Regions from separate parts of the Granulicatella adiacens ATCC 49175 genome, predicted to be linked through region 1. Evidence: a T-box and tRNA genes for the amino acid it is inferred to sense, from the RefSeq annotation. Region 1 holds a T-box; the other holds one or more tRNA genes.
The links. The T-box of region 1 lies ahead of serS (serine--tRNA ligase). A T-box ahead of a tRNA ligase gene usually reads a tRNA of that ligase, here a tRNA-Ser.

Region 1 (14,391 bases):
AAGTCGCTTTAGACGGCGCAAACGGAGCCACAGCTTCCATGTTAACGCGTTTATTCGCTGACTTAGACACAGACTTCCACACAATGGGTGACAAACCAAACGGCGTGAACATTAACGATGGCGTAGGGTCAACACATCCAGAAGCCTTAGTGGAGTTCGTAAAAGAAACAGGAGCAGATATCGGTTTGAGTTTTGACGGAGACGGAGACCGCTGTATCGCAGTTGATGAAAATGGAACAATCGTTGATGGTGATAAAATCATGTTCATCCTTGGTAAACACTTCAAGAACCAAGGGACTTTAAGCAAAGATACGATCGTATCAACCGTTATGAGTAACCTAGGATTCCATAAAGCGGTAGAAGCTGAAGGAATGGTTGCTCTTCAAACAGCAGTTGGTGACCGTTACGTGGTTGAAGAAATGCGCAAAAACAACTACAACTTTGGTGGGGAACAATCAGGACATATCATTATCCTTGATTTAAACACTACAGGTGACGGATTACTTTCAGGAATTCAATTAATGAATGTTATGAAACAAACTGGCAAATCATTAAGCGAATTAGCCAGTGAAGTACCAACATACCCACAAGAATTAGTAAACATTCGTGTGAGCGATAAAAATGGAGTAATGGAAGTTCCAGCGATTAAAGAAGTCATCGATGCTGTAGAGGCTGAGATGGATGGAAACGGACGTGTGCTTGTTCGTCCAAGTGGTACTGAGCCGCTTGTTCGTGTCATGGTTGAAGCACCAACAGATGAACTCGTTCACGACTACGTAACACGTATTGCTGACGTTGTTCGTAAAGAAGTTGGGATTGACTAATTTTAAATAAATACGATTTGAAGGAGAGCTTTGAAAAAGGCTCTCTTTTTTTATTGGGATAAACCACTTGATTTTAAAGGAAACAATTGATACAATGTAAAACGTAACAATTACGATTTAGAAAGAAGAGAAGAAAATGGCAAAGAAATCTAAAATTGCAAAGTATGAAAAACAAAAAGCGCTCATCGAACGTTACGCTGAAGAACGTTATACCCTAAAGCAAGCTGGAGACATTGACGGGCTAAGAAAACTGCCTAAAAATTCAAATCCGAACCGATTGAAGTTTCGTGATCAAACGGATGGCCGTCCAAGAGGATATATGCGTAAATTTGGCTTGTCACGTATTAAATTCAGAGAATTAGCGCATATAGGACTAATTCCTGGTATTAAAAAAGCAAGTTGGTAAACTACGAGAGAAGCAATAGGAGGTGTATGTTATGAAACAAGATTTAGCAACAGCATATCGACAAATGAAGAGCCCAAATATCAAAACAAGAAAGAGAGCATTGAAACTGATTCACGAAGCCAAACGCGCAAAGAAAAAATAACAGGGATTACCGGACTCACACTGTGGGTCTTTTTTTCTACGTACAGCTCGAACCGGTGCAACGTTACCGCTATTATAATTCAATCCGAAGGATTCTCCAAAACACAATTTGAGTGTCTTTGAACGCATTTTAGTTTCGTGTTAGAATGAAACAGTAAACTATCCAAGGAGCTAAACAAATGAGTACAAAAACATGTAGCCAAACTCGTGCGATTCAAGCACGTAGAATTTTCCCATTCGATGTGAATATGCATAATACTTTATTCGGAGGGAATCTAACACGAATTATTGATGACTGTGCATCGATTACGGTCTCTCGTCATTGCCGTCGTCTTGCGGTAACAGCATCGGTGGACGCGATGAACTATTTAAAACCACTTCCATTAGGGCATTCTGTCTGCGTAGAAACGTATATCTCAGGAACAGGGAAGAAGAGTATGGAAGTTTTCTGTAAAGTGGTCGGAGAAGATGTGTTAAACGGCGAACGCTATTTAGCGGCGACAAGCTTTTGGACATTTGTGGCACTTCCTCGTGAAGGAGAAACAGATTTTATGGTAGATGCTATCGTTCCAGAAACAGATGAAGAGAAGTTCATCTGCAGTGGCTACGAAGAACGTCGTAAGGCACGTCTAGAGCAACTAGGACGCCAAGAAGCATTAATGGATCATATTACCGTTGTAAAACCGTGGAACCTAGAGAATCACGAATCTTAAGCAAAACGTAAGAAACTTTCGAAGGATTTTTTAAGTTTCTCTGTTATAATGCAACTATCAATAGTTTAAGGAGTTCATTGTGGATACATCAAAAGCAATCGAATTAAATCGTAAAATTATACGAATCGTGACCGTTATCGGGATTATTTTAACCATTATTTTAGGATGGCTAGTCGCAAAAAATGATTATTTTGCGATAGACGGACCGTTCCGTGAAAGCATTGCCCACTCAGGTTGGGTAGGAATTTTGATTTTTATCCTGATTCAAATTACGCAAGTGGTTTACCCGATTATTCCTGGTGGCCTAACGTGTGTGATTGGACATATTGTATTTGGGCCGTTCTACGGATGGGTGTATAATTTTGTGGGAATCATGATTGGTTCTTGTATCAACTTCTGGTTAGCTCGTCGCTACGGTGAGACGTTGGCGAAGGCGTTCGTGGATGATGATACGTACAATAAATACATCGGTTATTTGGACAAAGGAAAGCATTTCGAGCGCTTCTTCTTTGGTGCGCTGGTTCTTCCTGGATTCCCAGATGATTTCCTATGTATGGTGGCAGGCCTCAGTCATATGACCTTTAAGAAATTCGTGGCCATTTGTTTAATCGCAAAACCAGTGACATTATACGTTTATACAGTAATTGCAGCAGAAGGAGTAGAAGCCTTCTTCAGATTCATTAATTAAGAAAGCAGTATAGAGATGAAAAAAATCATGATTGCACTCGTGCGTGGATATCAAAAGTGGATCTCTCCCTTATTCCCGCCTTCATGTATCTACAGACCAACCTGCTCGAGCTATACGATTCAGGCGGTTGAAAAGCATGGAGCGCTGAAAGGCGTATTGATGGGGTGCGGACGCATTTGCCGATGCCATCCATTTATTCGCGGTGGCCAAGATCCCGTTCCAGACTATTTCACGCTAAGACGAAACAAGGATTACCGTAAGAAAATTATCGATGCAAGTAAACACAACACAGCTGACTAGAAATAGTCGGCTGTTTTTTGAGACAAAATGAAAAAGGCACAAGAGAATTTCTCTTGTGCATTTCTTTTTATAATTGGATTTTACATAAAGTAACCTAAGTAGTAACGAACGAAGAATGCAGCACAAACAGCACCAACGAAGGGAGCAGTACCAGGTACTAATAATCCATATTGCCAGTCGTTATTCACTTTGTTTTTGATTGGTAATAATTGGTAAGCAAGACGAGGTCCTAAGTCACGAGCTTGGTTCATCGCGAATCCAGTTGTACCTCCAAGACCCATACCGACAGCCCATACGATTAAACCAACCACAATTGGTAATAATTCTTTGTTTACATTTTCAGTTGCTAAGATAGCTGTTAAGAAAATGAAAGTTGCAAATGCTTCGACGAAGTAGTTACGTGGTAAGTTACGGCAATTAGGGTTGGTTGAGAAGATGTTACGGATTGCAACGCCATCAACAAGTCCTTCAGAAGCTGTGAAGTGGTCTGCGTACATGAACCATACGATTACCGCACCAACAAATGCGCCTAAGAATTCAGCGCTGGCAATTGGAATGAATTGTTCTGCAGGAAGTACTCCTAAAACCACTTTAGCAAGCGCCATAGCAGGGTTGATACTTACACCACCGAAGATGAATAAAGCAACAGTGATACCGAATGCCCATGTTGTGATGGCGAATAAGTGACCTGATCCAGCGTATTTTGTTTTCTTCAAAACGTCATCACAGTGTACGCCGACCCCGAAGATAATCATGAGGGCAGTTCCCATAAATTCTGATAATAATAAATGCATAAATGTTTGATCCATTGGTTGATTCTCCTTAATGTATTTCTTTTATTAATTGTTGATAGACGGCTTGAATCGATAATCCTGTTTCGTGGGCGATTTTGGCGCAGTCTTCATATTCTAATGTTGATTTTGTAAAAGTACCGTATTTGTTTTTCTTTACCTTCACCGCTCCGAGGCTCGTTTGTTGCGTCTGGAAAGTGCGGGTCATGACTTTACGTTGGACGTTTTGATAACGAAAGCCAATGGTTGAAGTTTGCTTAAATAAAATGGCTGTAAACCGTTCGAGGTCTCCTTCTTGGATGAGAAGTGTGAGATGTGTTGCCGGACGGTTTTTCTTTGTGTAAACGGGAGTGTAATGCACATCTAGCGCGCCTTCTTCTAATAAAAGGCTCATGATGTAGCCAAGTTCCTCACCGCTTTGGTCATCGATAGTTGTATCGATTTGAATGATTTCATCGTTATTAGAAGTCACGACTTGATGAGAATGTGTGCTTTTCTCTAAGAGTGTTCCGCGTAACGCGTTGAATTTACCCGTGTCACGTTTCCCAAAACCATAACCGACTTTTGTAGCAGTTAGGTTTGAAGGTTGTGCAAATACTGGGCGGATGGCCTTAAAGAGAGCGAGGCCGGTTGGTGTCACAAGCTCTGTATGAATGTCAAAGTCTTGTGAGAATGGAATGGCAGTTTGGAGTCTTAACTGCATTACAGCAGGTACTGGTACAGGCATGACTCCGTGTGCAACGGTAATTGTTCCGCTACCTTCTGTGACAGCAGTGCTGTAAACCGTATCGATGTCGAGTGTTTCCCACAAAATGAAGAAGCTCATGATGTCGATGATAGAGTCTGTTGCGCCAACCTCATGGAAGTGAATTTCCTCCACAGGCATTTGGTGTACGTTCGCTTCCGCTTGTGCGATGTCACGGAATACTTCCAAACTTTTTTCTTTTACAAAGTCACTGACACCACTTGAAAGAATAATCGTTTCGATTTCTTTCAACCCACGAACTTCTCCGTGATGGTGATGATGACTATGTGTATGCTTATGAGAATGACCGTCGTGAGTATGTTCGTGGTCATGATGATGATGATCGTGTGGCTGTGAATGTTCATGCGTGTGTGCATGTGTGTGTTCTTCGTGCGCATGTGAATGAGCATGTTCATGTGTATGTTCGTGCTCATGGTGATGGTCATGATGGTGATGGTCAAAGTCACCAGCGATGCCATGGTCTTTTTCACCATGTTCCATATGCACATCGAAGTCTGTTCCCCAAATACTGCTTTTCGCGATGCGGTCTACATGAAGATGGTAACCGTCGAGCGAAATGGTCGTAAGGGCTTCTTCTAGATGCTTGCGGTCGGCTCCTAAATCGAGTAGAAGAGCATTTAGCATATCACCGCTCAGCCCAGAAAATGGTTCTAAATATAATGTGCTCATGCGAGTCCTCCTCGAATGTTGTTAATCATGCTTGCTGAATAGGCTGCGCCAAAGCCGTTGTCGATGTTTACGACAGTAACGCCGCTTGCACAAGAAGTCAGCATGCTGAGTAAAGTCGTCACGCCTTGAAGATTCGTTCCGTATCCGATGCTGGTTGGAACGGCAATTACAGGAACGTCTACTAACCCACCGACAACACTCACAAGAGCACCTTCCATACCGGCGATGACAATCACGACGCTAGCGCCTTGGATGTCTTCGAGACGATTGAAGAGGCGGTGAATACCTGCAACTCCGACGTCGTAAATACGTTTGACGTGATTTCCGAATGTCTCCGCAGTGACAGCCGCTTCTTCGGCAACAGGAATGTCGCTTGTACCCGCTGTAACGACTGCGATGTAGTGTTCATGTTTGGGTGCGATTGGGTTAAGGACGAAGGTACGTCCGAGAGGTTCATAGACGCCCTCAGGGAAAGCCTGTGACAGAGCTTCACCTTTTTCAGCGTTCACGCGTGTCGCAAGAATGGCTGTTTTATGTTCATTCATTGCACGGATGATGCCAATTAATTGCTCAATGTTTTTTCCTTCACCATAGATGATTTCTGGAAATCCATTGCGCTTTTGGCGAGAAAGATCAATGGCTGCGTACCCAATGTCTTCAATCCCTTTCAGAAGGGTGGACGCTTCTTCAACTGAGAGGCGTCCATCTTTAACTTGTTGTAGGATTTCTTCTTGTTTCATATTATTTATCTTCGACGATGACAGATAATCCATCGCGGATAACTGTTACTTTTGCGTCTGCTCCTTGAAGTTCGAAGGCACGTGCAAGAGCTTCGTCAAATGTTTTCGCTAATTCCATATGCATGTTTGTAATAAGACTTGGTTCAACTAAGTCAGATACAAAGATTACATGGTGGTGCACTAGGATACGCGCTAAGATTTGAGAAGTCCATTGGTCTGGAACTGTTTCAAGTCTTGGAGTGTTAATTGCTTGGTCTAAGAAATCTTTAGGGTCTTTAACATCTGCTAAGTTACGGTAGAAACCTTCACCACCGTGACCATCTTGACATCCAGCAACCATGATAATCACGCCGCCTTCTTTGTTTGTTGCTTCGGCAGCAGTCATCCCTTTAACAGCTTGATAGATGTTTTGGTCTAGTGGAAAACCACCATTTGTTGAAACGGCGATATCACAAGGGATTTTAGTTACATGCGCTAATTCACGAACGAATTCGCAACCCACTTTATGAGCTTCAACCATATCTCCGGCAAATGAACCGATGATATGTTTTTCACCATCTAATACAACATTTACGATGAAGGCTAAATTTGCAGTACGTGCTGCGTATAACATATCTTCGTGGATTGGGTTATGGTCTAAGTTACCAGTACGTGATTTGTCTGAGTCGATAAAGTCACCACTGTGGTTTGCCATAATTGTTTTATAGGAAGCAACACCAGGAAGAACTGATTTACGTCCGCCAGAGAATCCAGCGAAGAAGTGGCTTTCGATAAATCCTTCAGCAATTAGTAAGTCTGCTTCAGCAGCGATACGGTTGATGATGCAGTCACCACCTGAAGGAAGTTGACCGATTTTAACCATGTCTTCGTCGTTTGTAGAAATGTGCATTACGATTTCTTCATTGTCCACGATTTCTTGACCGTATTTGTTAATTAACTCTTCGCGAGTTGAAGGACGGTGGAAACCAGTCGCAACTAAAATACGGATACGAGCGTCAGGGTTCACGCTACGGATACGACGTAAAATGATAGGGGTAATGATATGTGAAGGGACTGGACGTGTATGGTCAGAACTGATTAATACGATATCTTTTTTACCTTTTGCTAATTCTTCTAATGTTTGGCTACCAATTGGGTTATCCATTGATTTTTCCACTGTTTCTTGTTCAGAAAGTGGGTTGTGGTAGTTTTCCGCTTTCGATTCAAGTAATCCTGCAAAGTTTTTGTCAGGAATTACAGCAGTAATTGTCTTTTTGTCGTAAGGTAGTTTAATTTCAACCATGATAACATCTCCTTTAATTTGTTTGTCGATTATAAGTATACTCAAATAACGCACAGCAGAAGTCTCAAAGGTTAGTAACATTTGTTAACGTATATTTTCGTGGTAAGATGATAATAGTGTGTATAGGAAATTGTCTTAGAGGAGTGTTCAATTTGAACAGTGAAAAATATTTAATCGATTTTTTAGAAAAAGAAAATACCCCTATTATAAAGAAGAAAAAACACATGTACCTGGCATACCGTGGATTGGAGCAGGCCTATACTTATGTACTGATTGATGGAGTAGTGAAGACTAGTATCATTATGAAAGATGGCCGAGAGTTCAATTTAGAGTACGTTACGCCCGTGGATATCGTTTCACTTGTTCGTGATGAGGTTTCTAACTATACATCAGCACCTTTTAACGTACGCATTGAGAGTGACGAGGCAACTTTCTACCGTATTCCACGCATTAAATTCTGGGAATATGTAAGAGATGATAAACACTTACAAGATTATATTCGGGAATATTACCGGAATAAATTGTCTGAAACCATTGAATCATTGCAATATATGACGATGAATGGGAAGAAAGGGGCGGTCTGTTCCTTCCTATATAAATTGATGAATCAATTTGGCGTGGAAGTAGAGGATGGAATTCTTATCGATTTTAACGTTACGAACGAAGATATTGCTGGCTTTTGTGGAATCTCCACTCGTAATAGCGTAAACCGCATTATTCATGATTTAAAAGAAGAAGGCGTCGTTGAAATTCATAATCAGAAATTACTGATTTTAGATAAAGCATACTTGGAAGAATTTACAGGTCGAGAAAGCTTTTAGGATAGAAAGAAGGAACAAATAATGGATGAAAAAGAAGCACGATTACGCGAATTGTTAAAAGAAGTGGGAAAAATTGTAGTACCTTATTCTGGAGGAATCGATAGTAGCTATTTATTGAAGATTGCAGTGGATACTCTAGGACGTGACAATGTGATTGCGGCAGTCGTGAACTCGGAATTGTTTTCTGACCGAGAGTTTAGTGAAGCAATCGATTTAGGAACAGAAATGGGTGCTCGTGTATTAGGGCTTGAAATGGAAGAGTTATCCGATCCGCACATTGCTTCAAACACTCCGAATAGTTGGTATTACAGTAAGAAAATGCTCTATCAAACCATCAAAAAGAATGTAGAAGGAGAAGGATTTACTGTTCTTTCAGATGGATTAATTATGGACGACATCAACGATTATCGTCCCGGTGTGAAGGCGCGTAATGAGGAAGGCGTGCGTAGTCTCTTACAAGAAGCTGGATTATATAAATCAGAAATTCGTGAATTAGCCAAACGTGCAGGAGTGACGAACTGGAATAAGACTCCTTCTTGCAGTTTAGCTTCTCGTTTTCCATATGGAACTCGCATTACTCCTGAAAAAGTAGAAGCGGTGTTTAAGGCGGAAGAATATTTTGCAAAACGTGGATTTGAACCAGTGCGTGTTCGAGTGCATCAAGATTTGGCTCGTATTGAAGTAGGGACAGACCAAATTGAAAAATTAGTTAAAAACCACGAAGAGATTAATCAGATGATGCAAGAGTTAGGCTTCTTATTTGTAACGGTCGATTTGCAAGGCTATAAATACGGAAGAATGAACGATCAGCTAGATGAAAAAACGAAGAAAGAAGCGATTGGATAATGATTGTTTCGCCCCAAGAAGTATTAGAGTTCTGGTTTAAAGAATGTGAAGCTTCAGATTGGTTTAAAAAATCGGAGGAGTTTGATGCAGAAATTCGAACGAGATTTCTTCCCACTTATGAGGCTATCGTTTCAGGCGAAACGGTTCACTGGCGCAAGACCTCGCGAGGTCGTCTAGCCGAAATAATTGTTCTGGATCAATTCTCAAGAAATATGTTTCGTGAGGATGCAAAAGCGTTCTCTGCGGATTCTTTAGCCTTAATGCTTGCCCAGGAAGCTTTGCCTTATTGGAAGGAATTGACGGTGGACGAGCAAGGATTTCTTGTGATGCCTTTCATGCATTCAGAGTCTCTTTGGATTCATGATTGGGCTGCAAAATGGTTTGACGAACCTGGATTAGAACGTCGAAAAAAATATGAAATGGCTCATCGTGCGATTATTGAACAATTTGGTAGATATCCTCATCGAAATCAAATTTTAGGAAGAAAATCAACAATAGAAGAAGAACAATTTCTCGAAAAACATAAAGGGTTTTAAAGAAAACACAACAAGAAAAAAACACTTTTCTTTTTGTGTTTTTTTCTTGTTAAAAGATGGAAGGGCATCCATTGTTGATGTGGATACATTAATATTTTTTCCTCGAACAGCAAGCGAATATGAGATTAAAAATAAGCGCAATTTTGTAATAAAAGATTAATCAGATTACCATTGTTTTTCCTTTATTTTTTCGGTAACATGAGTAAGCAGATTTGAGAGATTTAGGAGATATAAAAACATGAAAGGTCCTCGTAAATGGATGAAAAAATTCGTGTGTGCCCTTAGCATTTTTGCTATGAGTGCTACGAGTTTTACTCCAGTTATTTATGCGCAAGATGCCGCAAAAGAAAAAGAAGAAGCAGCTGCGATTCAAGATGTACAAAGCTACATTGCAATCGAGCAAACGAGCGGAAAAATTTTGATGCAAAACAATCAAGATGAAGTTCGTGGAATTGCTTCAATGAGTAAAATGATTTCACAATATTTAATTTTAGAATCGATTAAAAAAGGAGAAATCACTTGGGAAACAAAGATCCCAATTAGTGCCAGAGCCAATCAATTAAGTGCCAATTATAATTTATCCAATGTGCCACTATGGCCAAATGAAAAATATACAATCAAAGAACTCTTTGATGCGATCTCAATCTATTCAGCCAACGCAGCAACTCTTGCAATTGCCGAATACATTGGTGGTTCCGAAGCGAATTGGATTGAACGGATGAAAGCAAAATTAAACGAGTGGGGCATTAAGGACGCGACAATTATTAATGTAACAGGATTACCGAATAAATACGGTGGCAGCGAAAAAAATCCAGCTTTTGGAGACGAAGACGAAAATAGTATGTCTGCTCGTTCGGTTGCGATTATTGCTAAAAATTTAGTGAATGATTTCCCCGAGATTTTGAAGATTTCATCAATTCCAACCCAAACTTTCCGTCCAAATGGATCAGGAACGACTAAAATGGATAACTTCAATTACTTACTTCCAGGGCTCTTATTTGAGTATGAAGGGGTAACAGGATTGAAGACAGGAACGAGTGAATCCGGTGGAGCTTCAATTACGACAACAGCAACAAGAAATGGATTTTCTGTGATTGTGGTAAGCATGGGTTCTAAAGAGCCACTAAACCGATTTAAAGTCACCAGACATCTTTTAGATGAACTGTTCAAAAAGTATGAAGGACTTATTGTCGGTTCTCCAGGGAAATCCGTTCAAAATTTAGCGCCGATTCCTCTGGAAGGTGGAACGGAAGAAACACTGAGCGTTGACTATGGAAAACCTTTTGTTGCAGCCGTTCCAAAAGGGACAGCCCTTAGCCAAATTAAAATAGGCTTTATTCCGTTAGATGAGTTGAAAACAGAAGATGGAAAAGTAAAAGCGCCTGTTCAAGCAGGACAAACGGTCGGAACATTGACCTTTGAAATGCCAGGTGAAAATCTAGGATATGTAGATGGTAAGGATCACGGAACAGTAGAAGCATTAGCTGCTTACGATGTGGAGCAATCGAATGTGGTCACAGAAAGTGTCCGTGGAGCAAAAGGTTTTGTTGGACAAGTTGTTCAAAAAGTTCAAAACTTCTTTGGAAATGTATGGAGCGAAATTCAAAATGTATTTACGCCAACAGCCTCTAAATAAAAATACAGTAAAAGGCTTGCACTTTTTGCTTAGGGCGTGTACAATCTTAGACAAATGATACAGTATGAATAGTACCTGCGATCCTTTAGTAGAGAGCTAGTGGTTGGTGAAAACTAGCAAAGAGAGACCAGCGAATCCACATACGGTGCGAGAGCGAAAACATTGATTAAGCTATCCGGAGAAAACCGTTATCTCACAAATGAGCGCAATGGCAACATTGAAACCGGGTGGTACCGCGAAGACAATTACTCTACTTCGTCCCTAAGACTAGAAATAGTCGGGGGCGGAGTATTTTTTTATACAGAAAATGGAGGGAAAACATATGTTAGATATGAAACGCATTCGTGAAAATTTTGAAGAAGTGGCAACAGCTCTAGAAAACCGCGGTGTAGACCGTGCGACAGTAGAAGAGTTACGCAACTTGGATGAAGAACGTCGTGCACTCATCACGAAAACAGAACAATTAAAACAATACCGTAATACAGTGACGGAAGAGATTTCTCTTCTTAAACGAAATAAGGAAGATGCTAGTGCTAAAATCGCTGAAATGAAACAAGTCGGTGAAGACATCAAAGAAACAGATGTTTTATTAGCAGAAGTGGAAGAAAAAGTAGAATACATCGCATCTCGCTTACCAAACACAGCTGCAGAAGGTGTACCAGTAGGGGCAGATGAAACAGAAAACGTAGAAGTTCGTCGTGAAGGAACTCCACGCGTATTCGACTTCGAACCAAAACCTCACTGGGAAGTAGCAGAAGCGCTAGATATTTTAGACTTCGAACGTGGAGCTAAAGTATCAGGAAGCCGTTTCTTATACTACAAAGGCCTTGGAGCTCGCTTAGAACGTGCCATCTACAACTACATGCTTGATTTACACGTGGAAAAACATGGCTACACAGAAATGATCACACCATACATGGTAAATGAACAATCAATGTACGGAACAGGTCAATTCCCTAAATTCAAAGAAGATGTGTTCCAATTAACAGACGAACGCAACTTAACATTAATCCCAACAGCGGAAGTGCCATTAACAAACTACTACGCAAACGAAATTTTAGACGAAGCGCAATTACCGATTTACTTCACTGCGCTTAGCCCATCTTTCCGTTCTGAAGCAGGTAGCGCCGGTCGTGACACTCGTGGTTTAATTCGTCTTCACCAATTTAATAAGGTAGAAATGGTGAAATTCGCGAAACCAGAAGATTCATTTGATGAATTAGAAAAAATGACAGACAACGCGGAAGATGTACTGCGCGGATTAGGATTACCATTCCGTACGATTGTGTTATGTACAGGAGACATGGGATTCTCAGCAGCGAAAACATACGATGTAGAAGTGTGGATTCCAGCGCAAGATACGTACCGTGAAATCAGTTCTTGCTCAAACTGCGTGGACTTCCAAGCGCGTCGTGCGAAAATTCGTTTCCGTCGTGAAGATAGTGGCAAGATTGAATTAGTGCATACATTAAATGGATCAGGACTTGCAGTTGGACGTACAGTTGCTGCTATTCTTGAAAATTACCAAAATGAAGATGGTAGTGTGACGATTCCAGAAGCGCTTGTACCATACATGGGCGGCGTTACAAAAATTGGATAAATCATCCGCTTTGAAATAGAGAAGAGCCGCTGTGGAAACTCCACAGCGGCTCTTGTTTTTGTCATTTATTTACTGAACACTAAAGTAATTCCGAGGGCTCGTAAAAACTGATCCATCAACGTATTATTCTTTTTAAAATCATCTTTGAAATCCTTCACAAGTTGGACTTCATCAGTAATAATCCCATTCACAGGACTGTTCAAATATTTTTGAATGACATCTTCACTATTGATGGTCCAAACATAGACTTCATGTCCTTGTTGTTGCGCATTTAGAACAAGCAATTCTTGATAAGAAAAGTCTTCTATGACGAAGAAATCCACTTTTGGATTGCCAAACCCTCCGAATTGGAAGGGAATGACATAACCCGTATTTATTTCTGGAGCTTTTTCTTCCAGTTCTTCCATCACTTTCAAATCAAGGGACATCACTTTATTAGAAGAATCGATACCTAACTCTTTATATTTTTGGATAAAGAGATCTACATAATTTTCAGGTTCGCCTCCATGGGGTTTTAATTCAATGATGAGAGGGATGTTCAAATCTTTAGCTTCTCGGTAAAACTCCTCGAAGGTCGGGATATGGCTAGCAAATCCCGATTGATAAATCGGTAATCCCCTCACTTCATCCAAGGTCATATCTTGAACCCGTTTATTCAGACGAGCGAGTCGTTTTAAATTGTAATCATGCATCACCACAAATTGATGATCTTTGGTAAGGAGGATATCCATTTCTACCATGGTAGCTCCTGCCTCTTTTGCAGCCTTAATTCCTTCAAGGGAATTTTCGACTGCCTTTGAAGTATATCCACGATGGCCGATAATTGCTTGGTCAGGCATGGCGTCTTTGGCATAGGTTGATAGCGTTGTAGAGGCCGCATTTCCAATCACAAAAATGAGAGCAACGGCTGTGACGATTTTTCTCTTATGTTTCACTTCAGGAAGATGTTGATATAAATGAAGGGAAACGAGTTTTCGCTTGTGAATCACTTTTGTCATGACGATAAATGTAGCCATTTTCGTATAAATGATAATGAACTCTTGAATAAGTTTGGCAATCGTGAGGACACTGCTGAGTAGAAAAACATTATCTCCTTCAGGGTTGATAAGAGATACCAAAGCAACACTTAAAAAGGAAATAGCCACAACAAAGATGAATAAAACAGCCTCAACGACACCAACGATAAAGAGGAGTCTCCACGTATTCCCTTTTGTAATCTTCCAACTTTGTAGAATATTTTTAGTAAAAGGTTGATCTGTCAGGATTTGTAGTGGAATTGCAAAGGAACTTCTAGCGTGAAAGTAAAGGAGCAATACAATTAAAATCGTGTAGATTATGACGCCACTCCCAGTTTTGGTGATTTCTCCCGTTATGAAACTAGGAATATAAATGTTTTTGGAAATAAAGGTTAAATCTCCTAAATTGATAATCGGAAGAAGCGTTATAAAATAGAGTAAAAATGCAATAAAATGTCCGTTTAGCAGTTGCTTTAATTCAATAAAGGCATTTTTAACACTGGTTCGCCATGAAAAATGTGTTTTTCGAATCGTTCCATAGATCATAAAAATTAGAATCGAGAACTCTAAAAATAAAATAAAAGCAAACGCGAGTAAGTACATAAGGATGAAAGGG
Region 2 (6,795 bases), 220 kb from region 1:
GTTTCACCCGGAATCACAACTGGTTTAATGGCTTGGGCTAAAGCATTGATATTAAATACTGGAACATTTTGGAACTCACTTACTTTGTTCAAGTTAAAATCATTGGTGATAATAATTCCATCAATGGATTTGGCCAATCGAATCAATTTGCGATCGACTTCATTGATATCATCATAATCCCCTTCGTAAATTTCTACTTGAATATGCTCTTCTTTTTGAAGGGCGTTCAAAATATCTAAACCTCGACGACCTCTTACTCGTTTTAAGCTATCCGCACTATCCGCAATGTATTGAAGCTCGTTCAATACGAATACCGGAATCACTAGTACCCCTTCTATAAAGCCTGTTTTAGCAATATCGTAAATACGACCATCAATAATAACACTCGTATCAAGCAGTTTATATTTTCTAAAATTATCTCCTGCTTTACGCTCTAACACTGGAGAATCTTCTGTTTTTTTCTTATTGACTGTGAAGACTCTTAAAATATCCTCACGACGAGTGGTTCCTACGTAAAATCCAAGATAACCAAAGATAATGCTAAGCGCAATCGGCAGCGCTTGAGTAATTGCAGGAATTTGCAAATTAGTAAACGGAAGGCCAACTAGCCAAGCCACTAATAGTCCAATCAGCGCTCCTATCATCCCGAAGAGTAAATAACTTACTGATAGTTGACTCACAATTTTTTCAAGTCTACGAATTCCCGCTAAAATTGGATCAGCAACGAAAAATGAAATACAGAATAAAATAATTGCACCTAATAAAATATTCGTTACTTGAGATGTTAGCCATTCATTTGAAATATTGAACGTTTGCCATAGACTTGGAAAGTACGTCGCTCCTAAAGATCCTCCGAGCAATACGAAAATGAATTGTAATAATTTTCTTCCGTATGCTCGAAATTTTTTGGGTTGTTCCATCCAATCCTCTCCTTTCTATTTTTCATGATTGAAGGCTTTATAAATAGCCTCTTTGACAGAAGATACACCGACAACTTCGATATTTTCAGGAATTTTCCATCCATCTAAGTTGTTTTTTGGAATGAAGACACGCTTGAATCCGAGTTTTTCTGCTTCACGGACACGGTCATAGACACGGTTTACTTTTCGAATTTCACCTGTCAAGCCAATTTCGCCGATAAAGCAATCCCCCATCTGCGTTTCTTTTTCCTTATAGCTTGAAACGATACTCATCGCAATCGCTAAATCGACTGCGGGTTCGCCCAGTTTCAAGCCGCCTGTTGATTTAAAGTAAGCATCTTGGTTTTGCAATAGAAGACCTGCACGTTTCTCAAGTACCGCCATCAAGAGCGCAACACGATTATAGTCTAGACCACTTGTCGTACGGCGTGCATTTCCAAAGGCTGTTGGGGACAATAGACATTGCACCTCGGTTAAAATTGGTCTTGTCCCTTCAAGAGACACGACAATTGCGGAACCAGTTGCGCCAGCCAAACGTTCTTCTAAAAAGACTTCCGAAGGATTGGTTACTTCATTCAGCCCTTCTTGATGCATTTCGAAGACCCCAATCTCGTTCGTTGACCCAAAACGGTTTTTCACAGAGCGAAGCACTCGGAAACTATGATGCTTATCCCCTTCAAAATAAAGAACGGTGTCCACCATATGTTCCAACATACGAGGACCTGCCAACGCTCCCTCTTTTGTCACGTGACCCACAATAAAGATGGCGATCTGATTGAGTTTCGCAAGTCGCATGAGTGTTGCCGTTGCCTCACGAACATGAGACACGCTTCCTGCAACCCCATTTGCTTGCGGATGTGTCATCGTTTGAATCGAGTCGATAATGACATAGTCTGGTTTTAAGGCTTCCACTTGCGCAACGATATCTTCTAAGTTTGTCTCCGCATAAATATAAAATCCGTCTGCTTGCATCCCAAGACGCTCTGCACGCATTTTAATTTGAGACGCACTTTCCTCTCCGGATACATAGAGAACGGTCCCTTGTGTTTGTTGTAATTCACTAGAAACTTGTAATAATAAAGTCGATTTTCCAATCCCAGGGTCCCCACCGATTAATACTAAGGAGCCTGGCACCACGCCACCACCAAGCACACGGTCGAGTTCGCTAATGGATGTTTTTACACGGTTGACGCGTTCATAAGAAACCTGGTCCAGTCGCATCGGTTTTGTTTTATGGGCTTCTTCTGACTGTTGGACTAAAGAAGGTCGTTTCGTGTTACTCGTCGTTTCCTTAAACTCTTCCATTGTGGACCAATTTCCACAGTTTGGACATTTTCCTAAATATTTTGGTGAATTATATCCACATTCTCTACATACAAAACTTGTGGCTGTTTTTGCCATATTGGCTCCTTTCTAACGAACGCCAGAAGAACCAAAACCGCCTGTACGTTCATTCATATCATTTTCTTCGTCCGTATCTGCTTTTAAGAATGGTAAGAAAATACCTTGGCCAATACGGTCGCCTTTTTTAATTTCTTTATCGAATAATCCAAAGTTGATTAATTGGAAGTAAATATGTCCTTCGTTATCTGGATTATTATAATAGTCGCTATCAACAACTCCAATTCCGTTTGGTAATACTAAAAAGTGTTTAAGTGGATTACTTGAACGGTTCGCAAGTTGTAAATATTCATCTTCTTGCATATAAGATTTAATTCCTGTTGGAACAAGAATCGGTTTTAATACTTTTTGTTCTTTTTGTAATTCTGCCTCAACCGTTTCTTTATCGGTTGTATAAATCCATTGTTTTAATTGAGTAGCAGCAAATTTAAAGATCATTTTCCAAATACTTGGTAACACAATATCTTCTGCCGCTTCAAAATCATAACCTGCCGAATGTTTTGTAGAACGTTTAGGAACATTAATTCCTTTCCCTTCATAAGCAGATATAACTTCAAATCCACGTTTTCTTTCCATTTCATCACCTTTTCATTTAAAGTTTCTACCTCTTATCATAACAAAGTTTTGGAAAGCTTGCACTCGTGTTCACTCTTTTTTTGAAAATCCTTACATTCTTTATCTTAAGATACGGTAAAAAGAATCCTTCAAATTGTATTTTTCGGCAATATGCACAAAAAACAGGATACTTTTTGTGCAATGTACCCTATCACTTTTCTATTAAAAATCGTAAACTAATAGTGTTAAAACAATGACAGGGGGAAATCCTAATGGTAGAAATGCAATTAAACCATATTCACAAAAAATATGACAACGCGGAAAACTATTCCGTAACAGACTTTAACTTACACATCAAAGATCGCGAATTCATCGTATTCGTAGGACCTTCTGGATGCGGTAAATCAACTACACTTCGTATGATTGCTGGTCTAGAAGATATTTCTGAAGGGGAATTAAAAATCGGCGACGTTGTGATGAACGACGTAGCTCCAAAAGATCGTGATATCGCGATGGTATTCCAAAACTATGCCCTATATCCTCACATGAGCGTATATGATAACATGGCATTCGGTTTGAAATTACGTAAATACGACAAAGCTGAAATTGACAAACGCGTTAAAAATGCTGCTGAAATCTTAGGTTTAGCACAATACTTAGAACGTAAACCAGCTGCTTTATCTGGTGGTCAACGTCAACGTGTGGCTTTAGGACGTGCGATTGTTCGTGATGCGAAAGTATTCTTAATGGACGAACCTCTTTCTAACTTAGATGCTAAATTGCGTGTTGCGATGCGTGCTGAAATTGCAAAATTACACCGTCGTTTAGAAACAACAACTATTTACGTAACACACGACCAAACAGAAGCGATGACAATGGCGGACCGTATCGTTATCATGAAAGACGGTTTCGTACAACAAATCGGTACTCCACAAGAAGTGTACAACACACCTAACAATGTATTCGTAGCTGGATTCATCGGATCACCAGCAATGAACTTCTTCAATGTCACATTAAAAGACGGCGTGATTACAAACGGTAAAGGTTTATCATTACAATTACCAGAAGCGAAGAAAAAACTTCTTGAAGAAAAAGGCTATGAAGGAAAAGAACTTATCTTCGGTATTCGTCCAGAAGATATCAAAGGTTCTCAAATCGCTATCGATACTTATCCTTCATCTTCAGTAAAAGCAGAAGTTGTTGTATCAGAATTACTTGGTGCAGAAACAATGCTTTATACTCGTGTTGATGATACTGAATTCGTATCTAAAGTGGATGCACGTGACTTCCACAGCCCAGGCGAAACAGTTGAATTAGCATTCGACTTAAACAAATCTCACTTCTTCGACAAAGAAACAGAACAAGTGATTCGCTAATCATCTATAATTGAAAAAGCTGACGGCTCTGATATAGAGCTGTCAGCTTTTTTGCATTTTTTACTCTTCTACTTCTTGAAACTCACAGTCAAAGCGATAGGCAAAGAATTTTTCAATCACCGATTTGATTTCATTATCACTAAGATTTTGAATAATACTATCAAAATCAATCGCTTCTAATTCTTCCTCAGTAAGTTTCTGATAAGGAGGTAAATCAGAGTACTGTCTTAATTCATCATAGACAATGAAGTCCCCGTCGATAAATGATTCAATGAGTCCACGTCTTTGAAGCAGGTAAAACAACTCTTGGTAGCTATCCCCTGTAAAACGATACACCGTCTTATCCGAATAAATTCCACAACAGTGCGTTTGATTTAAATTTAATTTTACTTTGGCCATTTATTCTCCGCCTCCATTACTCTATTAAAATGAATCTATCTAAAAAAGCAGCTACAGAACATTTACGGAACAAAACATCTATAAATGTTGATATATAAGGAACTTTTAAGGAGAAGAGGAGATTTGAACTCCCGCGCCGCTTTCACGACCTATCGCATTTCGAGTGCGACCCCTTCAGCCTCTTGGGTACTTCTCCATATTTTAAGTATAGTACGGATTTTTGCTTCAATCAATGCTTTTTTATCAATAGTGTTAATTAACTCTGCTGCTGAAACTTACAGATAAAGTAATTTTATTATTGATACTACTGTCATTCAAAATTTTTAGTTCGAAAATTGATATTCATTCATAGTTTCATTATAATAAACATACATTAGAGGTGCGATTTATCGCAGGCTCTACAGATGATATTTTTTAGAGAGGTTTTACCGGCTCTGCATAGGACACCTAAATTAGGTGTCCTTTTTTATTTTAAAACATCGCACTACTAACTCGGTTGATACTATCCATTATTAAGGTATGAATAGAAAGTCAAAAGGATAGTCAATTTATATCTATACAAAATAAAAAACCACCGACAGCTGTCGGTGGAAAAAAGGATTAGAAATATTTATTTGGGAGGATACAAAAATTACCTGGTTATATTTTTAAAGAAAAGCTCATAAAACGTTGATATAACAACATTTTAATTTTTGCAATTTTAGAAAACTGTGTATTATTTTAGACATATAGAAGGTCAAAAGGATGGTCAAAAAGCAGGAGTTACTTCTCCTGCTTTTGTAATTTTTCAGCATATTCAGTTAATGTACTACCAGTTCTTATAGTCAAGTTTTCTATTTTGCGTTCACCATTAACTAATCGACTTAAAATAGATAATGTAACGCCTGTATCTTTATTAATTCTATATTGAGTTGCATTATTTAACAGCCATTCAATTTTCTTGGTATCTACTTTCATATTATCACCTACTTAAATATAAACCATACTATTAACCCAATAAAGATAAGCCATGCGACAAATGCTTTCCAATCGAAAGGTTGCCACCCTTTTTTAAATGTTACTTTCATAATCGTTATTTTTATGATAAGATATAGGCAATCGAGAGGGGCTATTCGCCCCACTCAATCGTCCACTCGAAGAAGAAGATAAACAAGTTGAGTCTGATTTTGAAACTTTGTTTTAGCTTCATTTTGAGTGGCCTTTTTTTTGCCAATCTTCTCATATTTTTCTCCTTTCTTTATCGTTAAGGGTATCTCCCTTACATTTAATAGTATACCACTTTAGTGGTATACTGTCAACGGTTTTTATTAAATATTTTTGAGAAAATGTAAAAAATAAGCCTGCTCAATGAGCAGGCTTTATAAATTATTTAACTGTAATTAACCCTTCAGGCTCAACAGTGAAGTCAGGTTTTTCTGCCATAGTTCCATCTTCAGTGATGTAGTACCACCCATCTTTTCCTTTAATAAATGCATTTGACTCCATGAAGCCGTTGCTAGTGTTTAGGTAGTACCATTTATCCTTGTATTTAACCCAACCAGTAGCCATACTACCGTCTTCCTTGAAATAGTACCAGCTATTGCCAGCCATAAACCAGCCCGTTACCATAGCACCGCGTACGTCTAAGTAGTACCATTTGTCGCTAAGTTTAACCCAACGATTAAGCATACAATAGCCGTTTTCGTCAAAGTAAAACCACTCATTATCTACCTTGCGCCATTTGTTAGCGGGGTATGTTCCGTTGGCTTCACGATACCACCAGCCTACGCTATTCTTTTGCCATCCTTCGTAGTTTCCAGCGTCCGCTTGTAGCATTTCTTCTACTGTGTCCCCTAACGATTGATAGTACTTGATTTTCTCAATTACATAATTACGTAGCGAATCGTTGCTATTGCCATGAAGCGCTAGCGAACGCGCTGGGCAAGAAGTAGGCGTAAATTCATTATGAAAGGCGATATTTTCACTATTAGGCGTAGCTCCGTAGTATTTCATATCTTCGGACATTTGTCTAAGCGTCATGTCTTCATTTTCTAGAAATTCCGCGTCAGTAGTTCCGTATTGTTGTACGACTTCATAGCCTAGACTGTATAGATTACCTTCGTAGTTCGCTGTACTCCACGTTCCGTTATAAGTGTCTTCTACTC

Region 2: it has a tRNA-Ser gene. The T-box ahead of serS (serine--tRNA ligase) is inferred to sense a tRNA for this amino acid. The anticodon was not compared.

What each region holds. Positions count from the first base shown of each region.
Region 1 covers NZ_CP102283.1:1,814,269-1,828,659, reverse strand. Annotated here, with positions in the region: gene glmM (phosphoglucosamine mutase) at 1-824, shown strand, start outside; gene rpsN (30S ribosomal protein S14) at 961-1,230, shown strand; gene NQ540_RS08985 (putative metal homeostasis protein) at 1,262-1,372, shown strand; gene NQ540_RS08980 (acyl-CoA thioesterase) at 1,551-2,084, shown strand; gene NQ540_RS08975 (TVP38/TMEM64 family protein) at 2,164-2,772, shown strand; gene yidD (membrane protein insertion efficiency factor YidD) at 2,788-3,072, shown strand; gene larD (D/L-lactic acid transporter LarD) at 3,153-3,881, opposite strand; gene larC (nickel pincer cofactor biosynthesis protein LarC) at 3,895-5,298, opposite strand; gene larB (nickel pincer cofactor biosynthesis protein LarB) at 5,295-6,038, opposite strand; gene larA (nickel-dependent lactate racemase) at 6,040-7,320, opposite strand; gene NQ540_RS08945 (Crp/Fnr family transcriptional regulator) at 7,428-8,141, shown strand; gene larE (ATP-dependent sacrificial sulfur transferase LarE) at 8,163-8,987, shown strand; gene NQ540_RS08935 (DUF924 family protein) at 8,987-9,523, shown strand; gene NQ540_RS08930 (serine hydrolase) at 9,762-11,159, shown strand; T-box leader at 11,213-11,425, shown strand; gene serS (serine--tRNA ligase) at 11,482-12,759, shown strand; gene NQ540_RS08920 (glycerophosphoryl diester phosphodiesterase membrane domain-containing protein) at 12,825-14,391, opposite strand, start outside.
Region 2 covers NZ_CP102283.1:70,508-77,302, reverse strand. Annotated here, with positions in the region: gene NQ540_RS00440 (PIN/TRAM domain-containing protein) at 1-920, opposite strand, end outside; gene radA (DNA repair protein RadA) at 936-2,321, opposite strand; gene NQ540_RS00430 (dCTP deaminase/dUTPase family protein) at 2,334-2,897, opposite strand; gene NQ540_RS00425 (ABC transporter ATP-binding protein) at 3,149-4,252, shown strand; gene NQ540_RS00420 (hypothetical protein) at 4,313-4,651, opposite strand; tRNA gene NQ540_RS00415 (tRNA-Ser) at 4,760-4,847, opposite strand; gene NQ540_RS00410 (hypothetical protein) at 5,414-5,608, opposite strand; gene NQ540_RS00405 (N-acetylmuramoyl-L-alanine amidase family protein) at 6,017-6,795, opposite strand, start outside.